DNA from 3 places in the Aminobacter sp. BE322 genome. Region 3 is predicted to be linked to each of the others. Evidence: riboswitches for the same ligand, from Rfam matches in the RefSeq annotation. Region 3 holds a riboswitch; each other region holds the start of a gene.
The links. Region 3 has a riboswitch for cobalamin ahead of J2X50_RS01860 (CbtB domain-containing protein). Riboswitches for the same ligand answer to the same signal wherever they lie in the genome.

Region 1: another riboswitch for cobalamin. It lies ahead of bluB (5,6-dimethylbenzimidazole synthase); the one in region 3 lies ahead of J2X50_RS01860 (CbtB domain-containing protein).
Region 2: another riboswitch for cobalamin. It lies ahead of J2X50_RS04115 (ABC transporter ATP-binding protein); the one in region 3 lies ahead of J2X50_RS01860 (CbtB domain-containing protein).

The regions. Positions count from the first base shown of each region.
Region 1 is NZ_JBNPXB010000002.1:212,799-219,284, forward strand. Features, by position in the region: gene J2X50_RS05085 (outer membrane beta-barrel protein) at 1-562, shown strand, start outside; gene bluB (5,6-dimethylbenzimidazole synthase) at 559-1,290, opposite strand; cobalamin riboswitch at 1,338-1,520, opposite strand; gene galU (UTP--glucose-1-phosphate uridylyltransferase GalU) at 1,590-2,477, opposite strand; gene J2X50_RS05100 (lytic murein transglycosylase) at 2,723-3,949, shown strand; gene J2X50_RS05105 (SGNH/GDSL hydrolase family protein) at 3,966-5,198, shown strand; gene J2X50_RS05110 (glutamate synthase subunit beta) at 5,266-6,486, opposite strand, start outside.
Region 2 is NZ_JBNPXB010000002.1:9,719-16,204, forward strand. Features, by position in the region: gene J2X50_RS04105 (membrane-bound PQQ-dependent dehydrogenase, glucose/quinate/shikimate family) at 1-1,282, shown strand, start outside; gene J2X50_RS04110 (MFS transporter) at 1,478-2,644, shown strand; cobalamin riboswitch at 2,678-2,888, shown strand; gene J2X50_RS04115 (ABC transporter ATP-binding protein) at 2,990-3,805, shown strand; gene J2X50_RS04120 (ABC transporter substrate-binding protein) at 3,829-4,773, shown strand; gene J2X50_RS04125 (FecCD family ABC transporter permease) at 4,827-5,834, shown strand; gene J2X50_RS04130 (anthranilate synthase) at 6,076-6,486, shown strand, end outside.
Region 3 is NZ_JBNPXB010000001.1:376,605-383,090, forward strand. Features, by position in the region: gene J2X50_RS01830 (tyrosine phosphatase family protein) at 1-215, opposite strand, end outside; gene cobD (threonine-phosphate decarboxylase CobD) at 212-1,258, opposite strand; gene cbiB (adenosylcobinamide-phosphate synthase CbiB) at 1,257-2,222, shown strand; gene cobO (cob(I)yrinic acid a,c-diamide adenosyltransferase) at 2,236-2,853, opposite strand; gene cobU (bifunctional adenosylcobinamide kinase/adenosylcobinamide-phosphate guanylyltransferase) at 2,855-3,364, opposite strand; gene J2X50_RS01855 (CbtA family protein) at 3,357-4,121, opposite strand; gene J2X50_RS01860 (CbtB domain-containing protein) at 4,137-4,316, opposite strand; cobalamin riboswitch at 4,353-4,546, opposite strand; gene J2X50_RS01865 (gamma-glutamylcyclotransferase) at 4,614-5,288, opposite strand; gene J2X50_RS01870 (hypothetical protein) at 5,253-5,612, shown strand; gene J2X50_RS01875 (heparan-alpha-glucosaminide N-acetyltransferase) at 5,667-6,486, shown strand, end outside.

The sequences.
Region 1 (6,486 bases), on a different contig from region 3:
CGGCGAGGTCGAGTTCGGCCGCCGCGTCTACGACCTCAGGTTCGACACCGCCGACTTCGAGCGCTCGTCGAACCGTGTCGGCGCGCGCGCCGGCGTCGAGATCGACATGGGCGAGAAATTCGGCGGCGAGGTCTCGGCGGGCTGGATCGCCGAGGACTTCGACGACGACCGCCTGGACACGATTTCCGCAGCCACGCTCGCGGCCGATCTCCGCTGGTCGCCGATCCGCGGCACCATCGTCAGCCTCACCGGCACGACCGTGGTGGAAGGCTCGACGACGCCGGGCCAGAGCGGCTCGGTGCTCTATTCCGGGCGCCTCGCGGTCGAACGCCAGATGCGGGCCAACCTCACCGGGTTTGCCGCGGCCGGCACAGGCTGGCGCGACTATGCCGGCTCGGACGAGCGCGAGCTGACGCTGACCGCGGAAGCCGGGCTGACTTGGTGGCTCAACCGCTACGCCGGCCTGACCGGCCGCTTGAGGCACGAAGCGCTCGACAGCACGCGCGCCGGCCGCGACAGCAGCACCAACAGCGTGTTCGTCGGGCTGAGGGTACAGCGCTAGGTCTTCCCGGTGGCCGACATCGTCGAAATGGCGGCCTTCAGCACCTCCTCGCCCGGGCCGGAATAGACCTCGCTCATGATGAGATCGGCGAGCGGCAGGCGGCTTGCCCAACCATGCCGCTCCAGGTCCGGCCGCGCGGCGAACTCCGACACGCGGCCGACGCACAGATAGGCCACCGGCGTGACGTGTTCGGGAATGCCGAGCAGCCTTTTCAGCGCCTCGCGGTCGAGGATGCTGACCCATCCGACGCCGATGCCCTCGGCACGGGCCGCCAGCCAGAAGTTCTGCACCGCGCAGACCGTGCTGTAGAGGTCCATCTCGGGGTTGTGCCAGCGACCGAGCGGCGAGTGCTGCGACCGGCTGCGGTCGCAGGTCACGACCAGGTTGAGCGGCGTCTCCGCGATGCCTTCGAGCTTGAGCTTGCGGTAGAGCGCCTGCCGCTCCTCGGCGATGTGCGGCAGTTCCTGCCCGCGCGCGGCGAGGAAGAGCTCGCGCACCTGCTCCCTGCGGCCAGGATCGCGGATGACGATGAAGTTCCACGGCTGCATGAAGCCGACCGAGGGCGCGTGATGTGCCGCCATCAGCAGGCGCGCCAGCTGGGCATCGTCGATCGGATCGGGCAGGAAATGGCTGCGCACGTCGCGGCGCGTGAAGATGGCGCGGTACACGGCATGCTGCGCCGCCGCATCGAAACAGCCCGTAATGGCATGGGTATGGTCGGCCGGCATCGCGTGTCCCCTGGCGAGCATATCGGTTTCCGCCGCCTGACCATGCGGTGGACGATTTCTGCCGGGCCGGTCTTCTGGCTCGAGTTCAACCCGCCTCCGGCGCCTTCCCGTCCTGCGGACAGTGGCTTTTGCCGATGCGGTCCCTCTCACAGCGTTGGGCACGCCACGGATTTGCACCGTGTTCCCGATTCTCCCGCATCGCTGCGGGCACCTGGCAGCACATGTCTACACGGCCCTGAGGCCGAAAACCACCGCGCCGCGCGCCCAAATCTGACGCGCGGGCGACATTCATGGGAAGGTCAGCGACCCGGCTTCATCTCGCCGAGCAGGCTTTCGATGACGCCAGCCATGCGCTCGTTGATATCGGCGCGCGACAGCGCGAAGGCGACGTTGGCCTCGACGAAACCCTCCGGCGAACCGCAGTCGAAGGTGCGGCCGCGGTAGTGATAGCCGTAGAAGGCCTGCTGCTTCTCGAGCTTGAGCATCGCGTCGGTGAGCTGGATCTCGTCGCCGGCGCCGCGCTCCTGGTTGGCGAGGATGCCGAAGATCTCCGGCTGCAGGATGTAGCGGCCGTTGATGAACAGGTTCGACGGCGCCGTGCCGGGCTTGGGCTTCTCCACCATGCCGTCGATGCGGAAGCCGGTATGGACGGTATCGCCCTTGCCGACGATGCCGTATTTGTGCGCCTCGGCGGGATCGCATTCCTGCACGGCGATGATGTTGTTGCCGGTCTCGTTGTAGAGCTCGACCATCTCGCGCATGCAGCTCTTCTCGGACTGCATGATCATGTCGGGCAGAAGCAGCGCGAACGGCTCGTTGCCGACGAGTTCGCGCGCGCACCAGACCGCGTGGCCGAGGCCGAGCGGCACCTGCTGGCGGGTGAACGAGGTCTGGCCCGGCGCCGGCTGCAGGCGCTGCAGCCTTTCGAGCTGTTCGCCCTTTCCGCGCTGGGCAAGCGTGTCGTAGAGCTCGAACTGGACGTCGAAGTGGTCCTCGATGACCGCCTTGTTGCGGCCGGTGACGAAGATGAAGTGCTCGATGCCTGCTTCGCGCGCCTCGTCGACGACGTACTGGATCACCGGCTTGTCGACGACGGTCAGCATTTCCTTCGGTATCGACTTGGTGGCGGGCAGGAAGCGCGTGCCCAGACCTGCGACAGGAAATACTGCCTTGCGAACTCGTTTCATGGGTGTTCGTCCGATGGTTGCATGTACCGGGCGTGGACACTGTCACGCCCCAATTGATGAATACTGAATGCGTTCACATATTCGGGGACGGCGGGCAAGACCAGCGATCACGCGAACTTGATCGAGATGACTGGCCCTGGACAATTCGGCAGGCGGCTTTTCGTTCCCCCGGAGGACTATGGTAAACTGATTGATAACCGGCTTCGGCGATGAATCGACTTTCTGATCTCTCCAAGGAGGAAAGAATGCCTCTTCGCAAGACCGCCCGGGCCCTCGCCAGCGCCGCCGCAATCGCCGGCATTTCATTGGCGCTTTTGCTGCCTGCAGGTCCCGCCGCCGCCGAGCCGGGGTTCCAGCGCTGGGTGGCGAGCTTCCGTTCGGTCGCAGCCGACAACGGCATTTCCGGTTCGACCTACGACCGCGCCTTCCGCGGCATCACCTCCGCCGATGCCGAAGTGCTGGAAAAGGCGCGTTTCCAGCCCGAATTCACCGCCCCGGTGTGGGACTATTTCGACAACCGCGTGCATGACCAGTCGATCGCCACCGGCCGCGAGATGGCGCGCAAGTGGAAGCCCTGGCTCGACCGCATCGAGGCTGCCTACGGCGTCGACCGCTACGTGCTGTTGGCCATCTGGTCGATGGAATCGAACTATGGCGAGATCCTCAAGAACGACAAGGTGATGCGCAACGTGGTGCGCTCGCTGGCGACGCTCGCCTATGGCGACCAGCGCCGCGCCAAATACGCCCGCACCCAGCTCATCGCCGCCCTCAAGATCCTGCAGCGCGGCGACATCAAGGAAAGCAACCTGATGGGCTCCTGGGCCGGCGCCATGGGCCATACCCAGTTCATCCCGACCAGCTACCAGGCCTATGCGGTCGACGCCGACGGCAACGGCCGCCGCGACATCTGGAATTCGGTGCCCGACGCGCTCGCCACCGCCGCCAACCTGCTCAAGAAGAACGGCTGGCAGGTCGGCAGGACCTGGGGCTACGAGGTGGTGCTGCCCGAGGGCCGCAAGTTCCCCAGCGGTTCGACGACACTGGACAAGTGGGCCTCGCTCGGCGTCGAGCGCGCCAACGGCAAGGCGTTCAGGCGCGGCTCGGACGTCGCGACGCTGAAGGTGCCGGACGGCCGCCAGGGGCCGGCCTTCCTGATGACCAAGAACTTCCAGGTGATCAAGCGCTACAACAACGCCGACAAATATGCGCTCGCGGTCGGGCTGCTTGCCGACGAGATCGCCGGGTATGGCGGACTGGTGCAGGACTGGAGCCGCCCGTTCACCAAGCTGTCCTTCGCCGAGAAGCAGGAACTGCAGCAGCGGCTGTCGGAGAGCGGCTATTACGACGGCAAGGCCGACGGCAAGATCGGCGAAGGCTCGCGCTCGGCCATCAAGGCGTTCCAGGCGCAGCTGGGCTTGACGCAGGACGGCCATCCGAGCATGGAAGTGCTCAAGAAGCTGCGGCAGAATTAGCCAGCGGAGGTTGTGCTTGGCATCGACGCGTCGCCCGAACACCATCGTTCTGCGCCTGACGATGCCTGCGGTCGCGGTGGCGGTCGCGCTGACCGCCATGACCGCGCACTCCCCGGCCCTTGCCCAGGAGGGCATATTGCGGCGCTGGTCGCTGCGTGACCTGTTCCTGCCGCGCCGCGAGCCGCGCATCGACCCCTACATCTACGAGGAACCGCAGGTCAGGCCTCGGAAAACCATCCGCAAGGCGCCGCGCAAGCCCAAGGCGGCTGCAGTGAGCAAGCCGGCCGAGCCGGCCCTGCCGGTGGTGGAGAAGCTGCCCGACGCGCGTGTCGTGCTGGTGATCGGCGACTTCCTCGGCGCCGGCATCGCCGAGGGGCTGAGCACGGTCTTCGCCGAGAACGCCAAGATCCGCATCGTCGACAGGACCAGCGGCTCGTCCGGCTTCGTCCGCGACGACTACTACAACTGGCCGGAGAAGGCCCAGGAGCTGATCGCCCAGGAGAAGCCGGCCGTCGTCGTGGTCATGCTCGGCTCCAACGACCGCCAGCAGATGCGGGTCGGCGAAAACCGCGAACCGGCGATGAGCCCGGCCTGGATGAAGGAATACACGGCACGCGCCGAGCAGTTCGCAAAGACGCTGAGCGACACCAAGGTGCCGTTCCTCTGGATCGGCATGCCGGCGTTCAAGTCGTCGAAGATGAGCACCGACATGCTCGCCTTCAACGACATCTACAGGACCGTGACGGAAGCCTCCGGCAAGGAGTTCGTCGATGTCTGGGACGGCTTCGTCGACGAGAACGGCGCCTTCGTCACCTCCGGCCCCGACATCAACGGCCAGCCCGTGCGCCTGCGCTCCGACGACGGCATCAACGTCACCCGCGCCGGCAAGCGCAAGCTCGCCTTCTATGCCGAAAAGCCGCTGAACAAGCTTTTGGGCATCACCCCGCAGGGCACCGAGGTCGCGGTGCCGGCGAGCCTGCCGCAGGCGACGCCCGGCGAGCTCAACGTGCCGGTCAATATCGACCGGACCGTGCCGGTGTCGCTCTCCGACCCCGAGCTCGACGGCGGGACGGAGCTGATGGGCGGGCAGGCGGCCTCCCCGGGCGATCCGAATTCGCCGGGCGGGAAGCTGGTGGTGCAGGGCGTGGCGCCGGCGGCACCGCCCGGCCGCGTCGACGATTTCTCCTGGCCGCCGAAGAAGCTGCCGGCGGCGCCCGGCAGCGAGACCACGACCGCGATCAAGCGGTAACTGGACGTCCCTGGAACGAAAAAGGCGCCTCTCGGCGCCTTCATCTTTTTGGAGAGCCGGCCACGCGTCAGCGCGGCAGCACCGTCGAGCCCATCAGTGCAGCGTCGATGGCATGCGCGGCCTGGCGGCCTTCGCGGATCGCCCAGACCACCAGCGACTGGCCGCGGCGCACGTCGCCGGCGACGTAGAGCTTGTCGATGTTGGTCTTGTAGTCCTGCTCGTTGGCCGCGACGTTGGACGAGCGGCGCGCGTCGGTGGTGATCTCGAGCTTGCCCTGGAGCTCCTTGGTGACGCCGCCGGAAATCGGGCCGGCGAAGCCGATGGCGATGAAGGCGAGGTCGGCGCGGATGACGAAATCCGTGCCCGGGATCGGCTTGCGCTTCTCGTCGACCTCGCAGCACTTCACGCCGGTCAGCTGGCCGTCCTCGCCGATGAACTCGAGCGTCGCCACCTGGAACTCGCGCTGCGCGCCCTCGGCCTGGGACGAGGAGGTGCGCATCTTTGTCGCCCAGTAGGGCCAGACGGAGAGCTTGTTCTCCTTCTCCGGCGGCTGCGGGCGGATGTCGAGCTGGGTGACGCGCACCGCCCCCTGGCGGAAGGCGGTGCCGACGCAGTCGGACGCGGTGTCGCCGCCGCCGACGACGACGACGTGCTGGCCGCCGGCGAGGATCGGCTCGGAAGGCCATGCCACCGACTGGATGTCCTCGCCGCCGAGACGCTTGTTCTGCTGCACGAGGTACGGCATCGCGTCGAACACGCCCTTGAGGTCGTCGCCCGGAATGCCCGCGGGGCGCGGGGTTTCCGAGCCGCCGGTGTAGAGCACGGCGTCGAACTCGGCCAGGAGCTCGGAAACCTTCTTGTCGACGCCGACATTGACGCCGCAGTGGAAGGTCACGCCCTCGCCCGCCATCTGCTCGACGCGGCGGTCGATGTAATGCTTCTCCATCTTGAAGTCCGGGATGCCGAAGCGCAGCAGGCCGCCGGGGCGGCTCTCGCGTTCATAGACATGGACCTCGTGGCCGGCGCGGCCGAGCTGCTGGGCAGCCGCCATGCCCGCCGGGCCGGAGCCGATGATGGCCACGCGCTTGCCGGTCTTCTTTTCCGGCGGATAGGGACGGATGTAGCCGCCTTCATAGGCCTTGTCGGCGATCGCCTGCTCGACGGTCTTGATCGCGACCGGGATGTCCTCGAGGTTCAGCGTGCAGGCCTCCTCGCAGGGCGCGGGGCAGATGCGGCCGGTGAATTCCGGGAAGTTGTTGGTCGAATGCAGGTTGCGGATCGCGCTGTC
Region 2 (6,486 bases), on a different contig from region 3:
GTTTTCGGCCCGCACCGGCGAGTTGGTCTGGGCCTGGGATCTCGGCAACCCCGCCATCACCAAGCTGCCGCCGGAAGGCGAGAGCTACACGCGCGGCACACCGAACGTCTGGTCGACGCCGGCCTATGACGAAGCGCTCGGCCTCGTCTACCTGCCGACCGGCAACGCGACGCCCGACTTCTTCGGCGCGCATCGCTCGAAGGCCGCCGAGGACTACACCGCCTCGGTCGTCGCCCTCGACATCGCCACGGGCCGCGAGCGCTGGAAGTTCCAGACCGTGCACCACGACATCTGGGACTACGACGTTCCCGCCCAGCCCGCACTCTACGACGTGCCGGACGGCAAGGGCGGCACCGTGCCGGCGCTGATCCAGATCACCAAGCGCGGGCAGATCTTCATGCTCGACCGCCGCGACGGCAAGCCGATCGCCGAGGTCGAGGAGCGCCCGGTGCCGCAGACCGGCGGCGTGCCGGAGGACTTCCTGGCGCCGACACAGCCCTATTCGGTGGGCATGCCGACAATCGGTGCCGAACCTCTCACCGAGGCAAAGATGTGGGGGGCGACGCCCTTCGACCAGCTCTACTGCCGCATCGGGTTCAAGAAGATGCGCTACGAGGGCGAGTTCACGCCTCCCGGCCTGACCCGCTCGATCATCTTCCCCGGCTACTACGGCGGCATGAACTGGGGCAGTGCTGCGATCGACGAGGCCCGTGGCCTTTTGATCGTCAACGACATCCGCATGCCGCAGTTCGCCCAGCTGATGCCGCGCGAGGAGACCGACAATTATGGCGGCTCGGCAGCGCATGACGGGCTGTCGCAGCAGAAGGGCACGCCTTATGGTGCGCTGAAGAACGGCTTCATGTCGCCGCTCGGCGTTCCCTGCCACCAGCCGCCCTACGGCACCTTCACCGGCATCGACCTCAAGACCCGCCAGATCGCCTGGCAGGTTCCGGCCGGCACGCTGGAGGACACCGGCCCGCTCGGCATGAAGACGGGCCTCGGGATCCCGATCGGCATGCCGACGCTGGGCGGCCCGATCGCCACCTCCGGCGGCCTCGTCTTCTACGCCGGCACGCAGGACTACTACCTGCGCGCCCTCGACGTGGAGACCGGCGAGGAGCTGTGGAAGGGCCGCATGCCCGTCGGCGCCCAGGCCACGCCGATGACCTTCGTGTCGCCGGAAAGCGGAACCCAGTTCGTCGTCATCTCCGCCGGTGGCGCGCGCCAGTCGCCCGACCGCGGCGACTACATCGTCGCCTACAGGCTGCCCAAGCAGAACTGAGTTCCGACTGCATCGACATCGGAAGGGGCGCCTCGGCGCCCCTTTTCATTTCTGGCGACCAGGGCCGTGCCAGACCCCCTTCCGCATGCCTGCCATGCATTCCATGCATTGCTGCAATGCACCAAAATCGCTTGCGCGGCGGCCGACTTAAGGAAACTGTCGACCTAAATCGTTTCAACTCCCCCGAGTCCATCCATGCCCTTGCCGATCCTCGCTCTGGCCGTTGCATCTTTTTGCATCGGTACCACCGAATTCGTGATCATGGGGCTGTTGCCCGAGGTCGCCGCCGACTTGGGCGTCTCGATCCCGGCGGCTGGCCTTCTGGTCACCGGCTATGCGCTCGGCGTGGTCATCGGCGCCCCGATCATCGCCATCGGCACGGCGAGACTGCCGCGCAAGCCGGTGCTGATCGGGCTTGCCTCGCTGTTCGTGCTCGGCAACCTGCTCTGCGCCATCGCCCCCACCTACTGGACGCTGATGGCGGCGCGCGTCGTCACCGCCCTCGGCCACGGCGCCTTCTTCGGCATCGGCTCGGTGGTGGCGGCAAGCCTGGTGCCGGCCAACAAGCGTGCCAGCGCGATTGCGCTGATGTTCGCCGGCCTGACGCTTGCCAATATCCTCGGCGTGCCCGGCGGCACGGCGCTCGGCGAAGCCTTCGGCTGGCGCATGACCTTCTACGCCGTCGTCGTCATCGGCCTGATCTCGGTCGCGGCGATTGCCTTTCTGGTGCCGGCGGGCGTCGCCCCTCCCGGCAAGGGCGGCGTGGCAGGCGAGGTCAAGGTGCTGGGCAAGCTGCAGGTGTGGCTCGCCATGATCATCTCGGCGCTCGCCTCGGGCAGCCTGTTTGCCGTCTTCACCTACATCAAGCCGATCCTGACCGACGTCACCGGCCTGTCGGTCGATTCCGTCACCTGGATCCTGCTTTTGTTCGGCGGCGGCATGACCATCGGCAACATCGTCGGCGGCAAGCTGGCCGACTGGAAGCTGATGCCGACGGCCATCGGCGCGCTCGTGGTGATGGCCATGATCCACGTCGCCTTCGCCGGCCTCAGCCATTCGGCACCTGCCGCAATCCTGCTCGTCTTCCTCTGGGGCGTCATCACCTTCGTCATCGTGCCGCCGATGCAGATGCGCGTCGTCGAGACCGCCTCGGAAGCACCGAACCTCGCCGCCACGCTGAACCAGGGCGCCTTCAACGCCGGCAATGCCGCCGGCGCCTGGGCGGGCGGTGCGGCGATCTCGATGGGCGTGAGTTATGCCGACCTGCCCTTCGTCGGCGCGGCGATCGCGCTTTCCGCCTTCGCCGTGGCCGTCATTTCCTTCGCGCTCGACCGGCGTGACGCAATCCAGCAGGCGGCATGACGTTTTCCCGGCTTGCCAGCGCACTGCCGTTGCGATAGCCACAGCGGCGATGGTTCCTGCTGCCTGGTTCGGGCAGCGGATTAAATGGGAACACGGTGAGACGTCGTCGACGCGAAACCGTGGCTGCCCCCGCAACTGTGAGCGGATAGCAAGCCGGAAGAATGCCACTGGCCGCAAGGCCGGGAAGGCTCCGAGGCGCCGAAACCCGCAAGCCAGGAGACCTGCCATCATCAGGTGAATTCAACCGGCCGGGGTGTGCCGCGGAGATGATGATGGTTGCGACTGCCTTTTTCGGATCGCCGATCGGATCGTTCCGCCCCCTCCGCCACGTCACGGAGACAGGGCATGCTCGATCGCGTCCACGGCCCTAGTCGCCTCGTAGGCTCCACCCCGGCATTGCTCGAACTCGACGGCCTCTCATGGGGCCCGCGCGCGTCGAAGCCGATCCTCCAGCCCGTGACCGTGCGCGTCGCACCGGCGGAGCTCTTGGCCATCGTCGGCCCCAACGGCGCCGGCAAGTCGAGCCTGCTGCGCTGCCTCTACCGCTACCACCGGCCGACCGGTGGCACGGTCAGGCTCGACGGCAAGGACATCTGGAAAATGAAGCCGCGCGACTGCGCCCGCCGCATCGCCACCGTGCTGCAGGAGCCGGCCTCGGACTTCGGCCTGACCGTGGCCGAGATCGTCGAGCTCGGCCTCACCCCGCACGCCGCCCGCGTCGGAACCGCGGCCGACGACTATCTTCGCGTCGAGGCTGCGTTGTCCCTGCTCGGCCTCACCCGCCTCGCCGCGCGCGATTTCGGCTCGCTGTCGGGCGGCGAGAAGCAGCGCGCCATGATCGCGCGCGCCCTGGTGCAGCGGCCCGACCTGTTGATCCTGGACGAGCCGACCAATCACCTCGACATCCGCCATCAGCTCGAAGTGCTCGAACTGCTTCGCAATCTCGGCTGCACCGTGGTGGTCTCGCTGCACGACCTGGCGCTCGCCTCGGCCTATGCGGACCGCGTGCTGGTCATGGACGGCGGCCGCACGGTGGCCTGCGGCAAGCCGGCCGACATCCTCACGCCCGAGCGCATCCGCGAGAACTTCGCCGTGGGCGCCACCCTCGACGATCACCCGGTCACCGGCCGCCCGCGCTTTTCCTTCCATCTCGAACGCTGAACCCGCCAAGCCGAGGAGCATCCATGCGCCTGACGATTTTTGCCGCCGCAGTCCTTGCGACCTGCACCACCGCCCTGGCGGATGACTTTCCGGTCACCGTCAGGAGCTGCAACCGCGACGTGACCTTCGCCGCCCCGCCGCAGCGCGCGGTGTCCAACGACATCAACCTGACCGAGATGATGCTGACCCTCGGCCTGGCCAACCGCATGGTCGGCTATTCCGGCATTTCCGGCTGGAACAAGATCGACGCGGCCATTCGCAAGGACATCGGCCAGTTGCCGGAACTCGCGCCGCAATATCCGAGCAAGGAGGTGCTGCTCGGCGCCGACGCCGATTTCTATTTCGCCGGCTGGAACTACGGCATGAGCGTCGGCGGCGCCGTGACGCCCGACACGCTCGCGCCCTTCGGCATCGCCGTATACGAGCTGACGGAGAGCTGCATCCACGTCATGGAGCGGGAAAAGTCGTCGATGGACGACATGTATGTCGACCTCCTCAACCTCGGCACGATCTTCGGGGTGCGCGACAAGGCCGAGGCGCTGGTGGCAGGCTACAAGCAGGATCTCGCCGATTTCCAGGCCAAGCTGCCGCCGCTCGACAGACCGGTGAAGGTGTTCCTCTACGATTCCGGCGAGCAGAAGCCGTTCACCGCGGGCCGCTACGCCATCCCGACCGCGATGATCGAGGCGGCCGGCGGCGTCAACATCGCCGACGACGTCGAGGCCAACTGGGCCGAGATCGGCTGGGAACCGGTGATCGAACGCAATCCGGACGTCATCGTCATCGTCAACTACGGCGAGGTGACGGCCGAGCAGAAGATCGCCTTCATGCGCTCCAACCCGGCCTTCAAGGACATTGCGGCGGTCAGGAGCAACCGCTTCGTCGTGCTCGAATATGTCGAGGCCACGCCCGGCCCGCGCAACATCGCGGCGATCAAGCGCCTGGCCGAAGCGTTCCGGGCCGACTGACCGTGTCGCACCGGAATTTCGTCAAGGGCCCCCGGCATGCGCTGATCCACGCCATGCCGGCGCTGATCGCCGGGCTCGCGGCACTGCTGGCGGTCACGATGATCGTCGCGATCGGCGTGGGTTCGGTGGCGATCCCGCTCGACGCGGTCTGGGGGGTGATCGCCAACAAGCTCGCGCCGGGCAGCGTCGAGGTCTTCTGGTCGAGCGGCCGCGAGAACATCGTCTGGGATGTGCGCGCGCCGCGGGTCATTCTCGGGGCGACCGTCGGTGCCTCGCTCGCGGTCGTGGGCGCGGCGCTGCAGTCGGTGACGCGCAATCCGCTCGCCGATCCGCATCTGCTCGGCGTCTCCTCGGGCGCCGCGCTGGGGGCGATCCTCGCTCTTCTCCACGCCGGCATGGTGTTCGGCCCGATCACGGTGCCGCTGTTCGCCTTCGCCGGCGCGCTGGCTGCAACCGCCCTGGTGCTGATGGTCGCCAATCTGACGCGGGCACACTCGGCCGGCCAACTCGTGCTGGCCGGCGTCGCCGTCAGCTTCATCATAACCGCGACCGGCAACCTGTTGATCTTCCTGGCCGATCCACGGGCAGCGCCTATGGTCATCTTCTGGATGCTCGGCGGCCTCGGCCTGGCGCAGTGGCAGCAACTGGCCTACCCGCTGCTGGCGCTCGCCGGCGGCGGCGGCTACCTACTGACCCAGGCCCGCAACCTCAACGCCATGACGCTCGGCGACGAGAGCGCCACCGCGCTGGGGCTGCCGGCGCGACGCTTCCGCCTCGTCATCTTCGTGGTCTGCGCCGTGCTCACCGGCAGCGCGGTCGCCTATTCGGGCGTCATCGCCTTCGTCGGGCTGATGATCCCGCATGTCGTGCGGCTCGCCGTGGGTGGCGACTACCGTCGCGTGCTGCCGCTGTCGGCCCTGGTCGGCGCCATCTTCCTCGTCACGGCCGACATGGCCGCCCGCACCGTGCTGCCGCCGCAGGACATGCCGCTCGGCATCCTCACCGGATTGATCGGCGGCGTGGCGTTCGTCGCCCTGATGCGCCGCCGGGTCACAAACTGAGCGCCAGTTGGTAATGCAAAGCAACACAGCGCAAATCCTGTTGCAGCCCCTGTTTTTCGCCGCTATGGATTTCGCATGAACACGACTTCGCTCCAGAACAATTGGTGGCGGGCCAGCTGACAGCGGCCTCTTGAAGCGCGTGCGCGTGAAAATTGTGGTGGCCGCAACGGAAGTTCCGGGCGGCCATTTGCTTTTTTCGAACCAGCTCCGGAACCTCCAGCGGCAAGAGATGGAGACGGGAATGACGGTGGAAATCCTTGAAAACGGCGCCGAGCGCTTTGTCACCGGAGGTGGCATCGCGATCACCCGCGAGCGCCATGAGACCGCCTATGCCGGGGCGATCGAGGCCTATATCGACGGGCTGAACAGCCGGCGCGGCGCGGTGTTTTCCTCCAACTACGAATATCCCGGCCGCTACACCCGATGGGACACCGCCATCATCGACCCGCCGCTGGTGATTTCCGCGCACGGCCGTTCGATGAAGATCGAGGCGCTGAACGCCCGCGGCAAGGCACTGCTGCCCGTCATCGGCAAGACGCTCGGCAGCCTCGCCGAGGTGACGATCGGGGAGACGTCGGCCAGCCTGATCAGGCTCGAGGTGGCAAGGCCCGGCCGCGTCTTCACCGAGGAAGAGCGCTCGCGCGTGCCTTCC
Region 3 (6,486 bases):
CGGCGCACATGGATCTCGCCGGGCAGCGTCATGCCGTCCTGCTCCGCGGCGATGTCATGCATGTTCAAGAGCAGGTGATCCTCGGCGCGGAGCGATCCCGGCCGCGTCATCTCGGTGCCGGCCGAAAGCAGCGAGATCAGCCGCCCGGCGCCGACGCGAAGGACGGTTTCGTCCACTTTCGACAGCGGGCAGACATGGATCGTCGAATTGCTCATCTTCGCACCGCCTGGCGGTCTTGGGCCCAGTCGCCCAGCGCCACGTCGAGCCGCCGCCACTCGACCTCATGTCCGGGCAAGCCGCAGCGCAGCTGTGTCGGCCGGTCGGCGAAGGCGCGCACGAGAATGCCCTCGCGGCCGAGCGCCCGGAACAGCCCGGCAGAGTCGGCGATATCGACATGGCGGAACAGCGAGGTACCTCCCGTAGTGACCACGCCTGCGCGCGCGAACGCCTGGTCGAGCCGATGCGCGGCCTGGGCGAGTGTCGCACGCATGTCCGTCTGCCAGGCGCCGTCGGAGAGCGCCTTGATGCCGTATTCCAGCGCCGGCACCGCCACCGACCAGGGGCCAAGCTCTTCCTCGAGCCGTTCAGCGATCGAGCCATGAGCGAGCGCGAAGCCGAGCCGAATTCCTGCAAGCCCGTAGAACTTCCCGAAGGAGCGCAGGACGATGATGCCACCCTGGTCGACGTCGCCGGCAAGGCTTTCAGCGCCGGGGCCGACATCCATGAAGGCCTCGTCGACCACGAGCAGCCCTCCCTTCGCTCGCATCTTCTCCGCAAGGCCGAGCAGTTCCAGGCGCGTGACCACCCGCCCGTCAGGATTGTTCGGGTTGACCACGACCGCGAGGTTGGCATCGGCGAGGCGCGCGAAGTCGCGGACCTCGGCCACCTCGTGACCGGCGATGGCGGCGGCTCGGGCATGCTCCTGATATGTAGGGCCGAGCACGAAGGCGCGGCCCGGTGGCACCAGCGACGCGATGCGCGGCAAGAGAATCTGAGTGCCCGGCGCCGGCACGACGTTGGCTGCCGACGGCGCGCCGTAGGCCGTCGCCGCCACCGCCGAAAGATCGCGCGCCCTTCCAGGCTCAGGCAGGCGTGACAAGGCTGTGGCGGGCAGGTCGAAAAGCGGATAGGAGTGCGGATTGATCCCGGTCGAAAGGTCGACGAACGGCTCGGGCGCTCCCGGAAACAGCGCCCTCGCCCGCTCCAGGCTGCCGCCGTGATCGACCGTCCCAGTCCTTCGTCCTGCAAGAAGCGTCATGTCTTTTCCGCTTGCCTTCCTGTCGCTTCTGGTTGAACTCGGCCTCGGCTATCCGGACCGGCTCGTGCGCAAGTTCGGCCACCCGGTCATCTGGATCGGACAGCTGATATCCTTTCTCGACAAGAGCCTCAACCGCGCCACCGATACCGACGCCATACGCCGCATCTGGGGCGTGGCAGCCCTCGTCGTCATCGTCGCCGTTCCCGCCGCCATCGCATTCGCCATCGAGCGCCTTTTCGGCCTCCTGCCCTTCGGCATTCTCTTGACGGCGGTCGCGGCGAGCAGTCTCGTCGCCCAGCGCAGCCTCGGCATCCACGTCCGTGCCGTGGCCGACGCGCTCGACGGCGGCGGCCTCGCCGCCGGCCGCAAGGCCGTCTCCCAGATCGTCGGACGCGACCCGGAACGCCTCGACGAGGCCGGTGTAAGCCGCGCCGCCATCGAAAGCCTCGCCGAGAACTTTTCCGACGGCATCACCGCCCCGGCCTTCTGGCTGGCCGTCCTCGGCTTTGCCGGCGGTGCCGCCTACAAGGCCGCCAACACCGCCGATTCGATGATCGGCCACCGCACGCCGCGCCACGAGGCCTTCGGCTGGGCGGCCGCCCGCTTCGACGACCTCATCAACCTGCCGGCCTCGCGCCTGACGGCCTTGGCAATCGTGCTCGCCGCCTTCGTGGTGCCCGGCGCCGACCCGAAGGCGGCCTGGCACGCGATCTGGCGCGATGCGAAGAAGCACCGCTCGCCCAATGCCGGCTGGCCGGAAGCCGCCATGGCGGGCGCACTCGGCCTGGCGCTCGCCGGTCCGCGCAGCTATGGCGGGGTGATGGTCGACGACACCTTCATGGGCGCCGGCGGCAGGCGCGAAGCCAACGCCGCAGACATCCGTGCCGCCCTGCGTCTCTATTGGACCGCCGATGCTGTACTGGTCGGCGCCATCGGACTGGTCGGACTAGCTTTCTGGCTCTAAGACGGCCCTATGGTCAGAACTCGATCCCCTTCTGCGCCTTCACGCCCGCCGAGAAATGGTGCTTGGTCGCGCCCATTTCGGTGACGAGATCGGCCGCCTCCACCAGCGCCGGCTTGGCGTTGCGGCCGGTGACGACGACATGCAGCCCCTCGCGCCGGCTTTTGAGCGCTGCAACCACGGCGTCGAGGTCGAGGTAGTCGTAGCGCAGCGCGATGTTGAGCTCGTCGAGCACGACGAGCGCGATGCTCGGATCGGCCAGCAGCTCCTGCGCCTTCGCCCATGCGGCTTCCGCGGCGGCGACGTCGCGCTTGATGTCCTGGGTCTCCCAGGTGAAACCCTCGCCCATCGTGTGCCAGACGACGCGGTCGCCGAAGGCCGCGAAGGCGTCCTGCTCGCCCGAGTGCCAGGCACCCTTGATGAACTGCACCACCCCGACCCGATGGCCGTAGCCGAGCATGCGCAGCGCCAGCCCGAAGGCCGCCGTCGACTTGCCTTTGCCCGGACCGGTATTGACGATCAAAAGGCCCTTCTCGACGATGGTCTTGCCTGCCACCTCGGCGTCCTGCACCGCCTTGCGCTTGGCCATTTTGGCGCGGTGCCGCTCGGCTTCCTGGTCGTCGATGGTCTTCATGTCATTTCACCTTCATCGGCAGGCCGGCGACCATGAACAGTACCTCGTCGGAACCTGCCGCCACCTGTTGATTGAGCCGTCCGGCCGCGTCGCGGAAACGGCGGCCAAGCGCATTGTCCGGCACGATGCCGAGGCCGACCTCGTTGGCGACGACGAACCACGGGCCGCGCGGCCGCGCCAGAAGCGCCGCGAGGCTCGCGCTCTCTGCCTCGACGTCATGGTCCGCAAGCATGTGGTTGGAAAGCCAGAGCGTCAGGCAATCGACCAGCACCGGCGCACCGTCCGGGACGCCGCCGAGCGCGCCAGTAAGATCCAGCGGCGCGTCGAGCGTATGCCACCCCTCACCGCGCCGGGCGCGATGGATGTCGATGCGCTCGCGCATCTCCTGGTCATAGGCTTGCGCCGTGGCGATGTAGGTCCACGGCGCGGGATGCTGGGTCACGAGGCGCTCGGCGTGGGCGCTCTTGCCGGAGCGCGCCCCGCCGAGCAGGAAAGTCAGCTTCTCAGGCAAGATGCCCGCGCAGCGCTTCGCCTCGCTCACCCATGAAGCGGCCGCGCACGAAGCCTGCAACGGCACCGAGGACGACCCAGAACACGAGGTTGGATATCGTGGTGGCGACGACGAAACTGCGGTGCAGATCCGCCGGGATCGGCGTCTCGTGGCTCGCCGGCTGCGGTGCGCCCACGACATGCGGCGCGACGATCAGGGCGACGCCCAGGATGGCGAGCGGCAGCGACTTGCGGAATGCGATGAGCGCGAGGCCCGCGGCGGTGGCGAGCACCGTGAGCGTCCACCAGACCTGGCGGTCGCCGAGATCGGCGGCCGGCATTGCCGGCAGTTCCGGCGGCAATCCGAGGCCGGGCGCGAGCGTGAACACGGCGAAGCCGGCAAAGCCCCAGAACACGCCCTGGCGCCAGTTGGCGATGCCGCCGGCAAACTCGGAGGCCGCGACCAGGATCAGGGCGAAGGCCACGCCGCTCACCACGTTGGCGAGCGCCGAATAGGCGAAACGCTCGATACCGTCGGCTGGCGCCCAGGCCTCCGCCTCGGGCTCCTGCGGTGCCGCAGCTTGGGCGTCGGCGGCCGGGGCGGACATTTCGGTCCCGGCGGCCGGCGCCGCGAGATGGTCATGGCCGCCGGCGTTCTCGTAGGTTTCTGCCTTGAAGATCAGCGGATCGGTCGAATAGGTCTGAAGCGCAGCCAGGATCACGCCGGCCAATAGGCCGCTGATCGCCGCGACGAACACGACGTTGCGAAAGACAGACATGTCGGAAGGCCTTCGTCAGTGGCAGGGAAAGCCCATCGAGTGGCGGTAGTCGTGGGCGGCGTTGTGCACCACTTCCATCTGCGAGAAGCCGAGGAAACCGACGAAGAACAGGCCGAGCAGCGCCGCCATGGCAAGCTGCATGTTGCGCGACTGAGCAGAAACGCCGGCGCCGATCGCGGAAGAAACAGTCGTCATGTCGATGTCCTTTCGCCCTCCACCCGAGGGCACAGAGTTCATTTCCCGTCGCCGGCAGGTCTCCTGGCTTGCGGATCGACACCCTTCCCCGCCTTCCCGAAGCAAGCTTCAGTGGCCTTTGGGGAGAGCTAACCGCATACAGTTGCGGGGGCAGCCGCGGCTTCGGGCAAAAAACGCCCTCACCGCATTCCCTCTTGATTCCGAACGGAACCGACGATGGCGGCAATTATAGAAACAAAAGCCGGGAGCGGCAAACCAAATTCCGACGCCGGGAGGCGCGAATGCGGCGTCGGCCCACTAGGCTCTCGCCGCAATCCGCTCGGCGACCAGATGCTGCAGGCGCCACAGATGCCGGTCGTGGATTGCCCGCTGCTCGAGGTTTTTCACGACATTGTAGAGATAGTCGGCGGCCGAGCCCCAGTGTCCGCAGCTCGTGGCGATGCGCTCCACCACTTCGTCCTCGGAAATGCCGCCGGCATACGCGCGCCCCTTGCGGTTGGCGACGAAGCCGAGCGCGACGAGCGGCCCCTCCGCTGTGGCGAGCTTCAGCCAGCGCGGCTTGTAGGTCGACGGCTTCAGCGTCATCTCGCGACGGAACAGCTTGTCCAGCTGCTGGCGGCGGTCGCCATCCATGAGCCGCAGCGCCACGCCCTTGCACTGGCCGCCCCGATCCATCGCCATCATGAGCCCGGGCTGGGCTTGGGTGGCCCGCCAGCGGGTCATGTTGACGCAGAATGAACGATGCCAGCCGCGCGCCAGCGCCACCTTCTCCTCGGTGTGCTCCACCTCCGGCTTCCAGATCAGCGACCCGTAGGCGAAAAGCCACAGCGGACCGTCGTCCGGACGGCTGGCCAAGGTCTCCTCGATCATCCTTGCATAGTCGTCTTCGTCGAGATGCTGCGCGGCAGGGTCCGGCCCCTCGTCGGAGACGTCGCGATGGCAGCGCGCCACCAGTTCCTCTGTCAGCGACATGATGCGCGCCGTCATAATCACCTCTCGCTCCACCCGGTATTCAATCCCCTTCTGGAGAGAAATCACAATCGCACGACCGTGGATGTCTGGGTCGACGGCGTCGAGATGGCGGCCATTTTCGCCGTCTTACAAGTCAAAATCGAAAACGACCATGCATCTGCCGGCACCGATGTTGCGGTACCCAAGGGCTGCCCCTCGGACACCAGCCCTACGCAGGCATGGCCCCTTAATATCCGTGAAGCGATCGCGATGGCCGCGTTTGCTGCGCGGTTCGCTGAAACTCTGTGCATCGGCCGCAACTCTACTCACTACCGCCCAGTTTAAACCATTATAGTACTGCATTGGCGCAAGAACGCTCCAGACTGCAAAGTGATATCCATGACGATCCAACTGTCCGCCGACCTGGCTCCGGCCCGTTCGAAACGCATCTCGACAATCGACATCGCCCGTGGCGTCGCCTTCGTCGCCATGGCGATCTACCACCTTGCCTGGGATCTGGAGTTCTTCGGCTACATGGATCCGGGCACGACCGCCTATGGCGGCTGGAAGATATTCGCGCGCTCCATCGCCTCCAGCTTCCTCTTCCTGGTCGGCGTGAGCCTGGTGATGGCCTACACCAAGGGCTTTCACTGGGGCAGGTACTGGCGCCGCCTTGCCATGGTGGCGGCTGCGGCGCTGCTCATCACCGTGGCGACATGGTTCGCCATGCCGAACACGTTCATCTTCTTCGGCATCCTGCATCAGATCACGCTCGCCAGCGTACTCGGACTCGCCTTCCTGCGCCTGCCGCCCCTGCTGACCCTGGTCATCGCCGTGCTGGTCATCGCCGCGCCCCAGTTCCTGCGCGCGGATATCTTCAACCATCCGGCGCTGTGGTGGGTCGGCCTGTCGACCGTCGTCCCCCGTTCCAACGACTACGTGCCGCTGTTCCCGTGGTTCGGCGCAGTCCTGGCGGGCATCGGCGTTGCCGGGCTTGCCCAGAGGGCCGGCCTGTTCGAGAAGCTCGCGGCACTGCAGGCAGGCGCATGGTCGCGGCCGCTGACCTTCGTCGGACGGCACGGCCTCGCCGCCTATCTCATCCACCAGCCGGTGCTGATCTCGCTGGTCTGGGCCTTTGCGCAATTTTTCCCCGCGCAGGTCGAAACCCGGGAGGTGACGTTCCTCAGTTCCTGCCAGCTGTCCTGCGAGCAGACCCGCG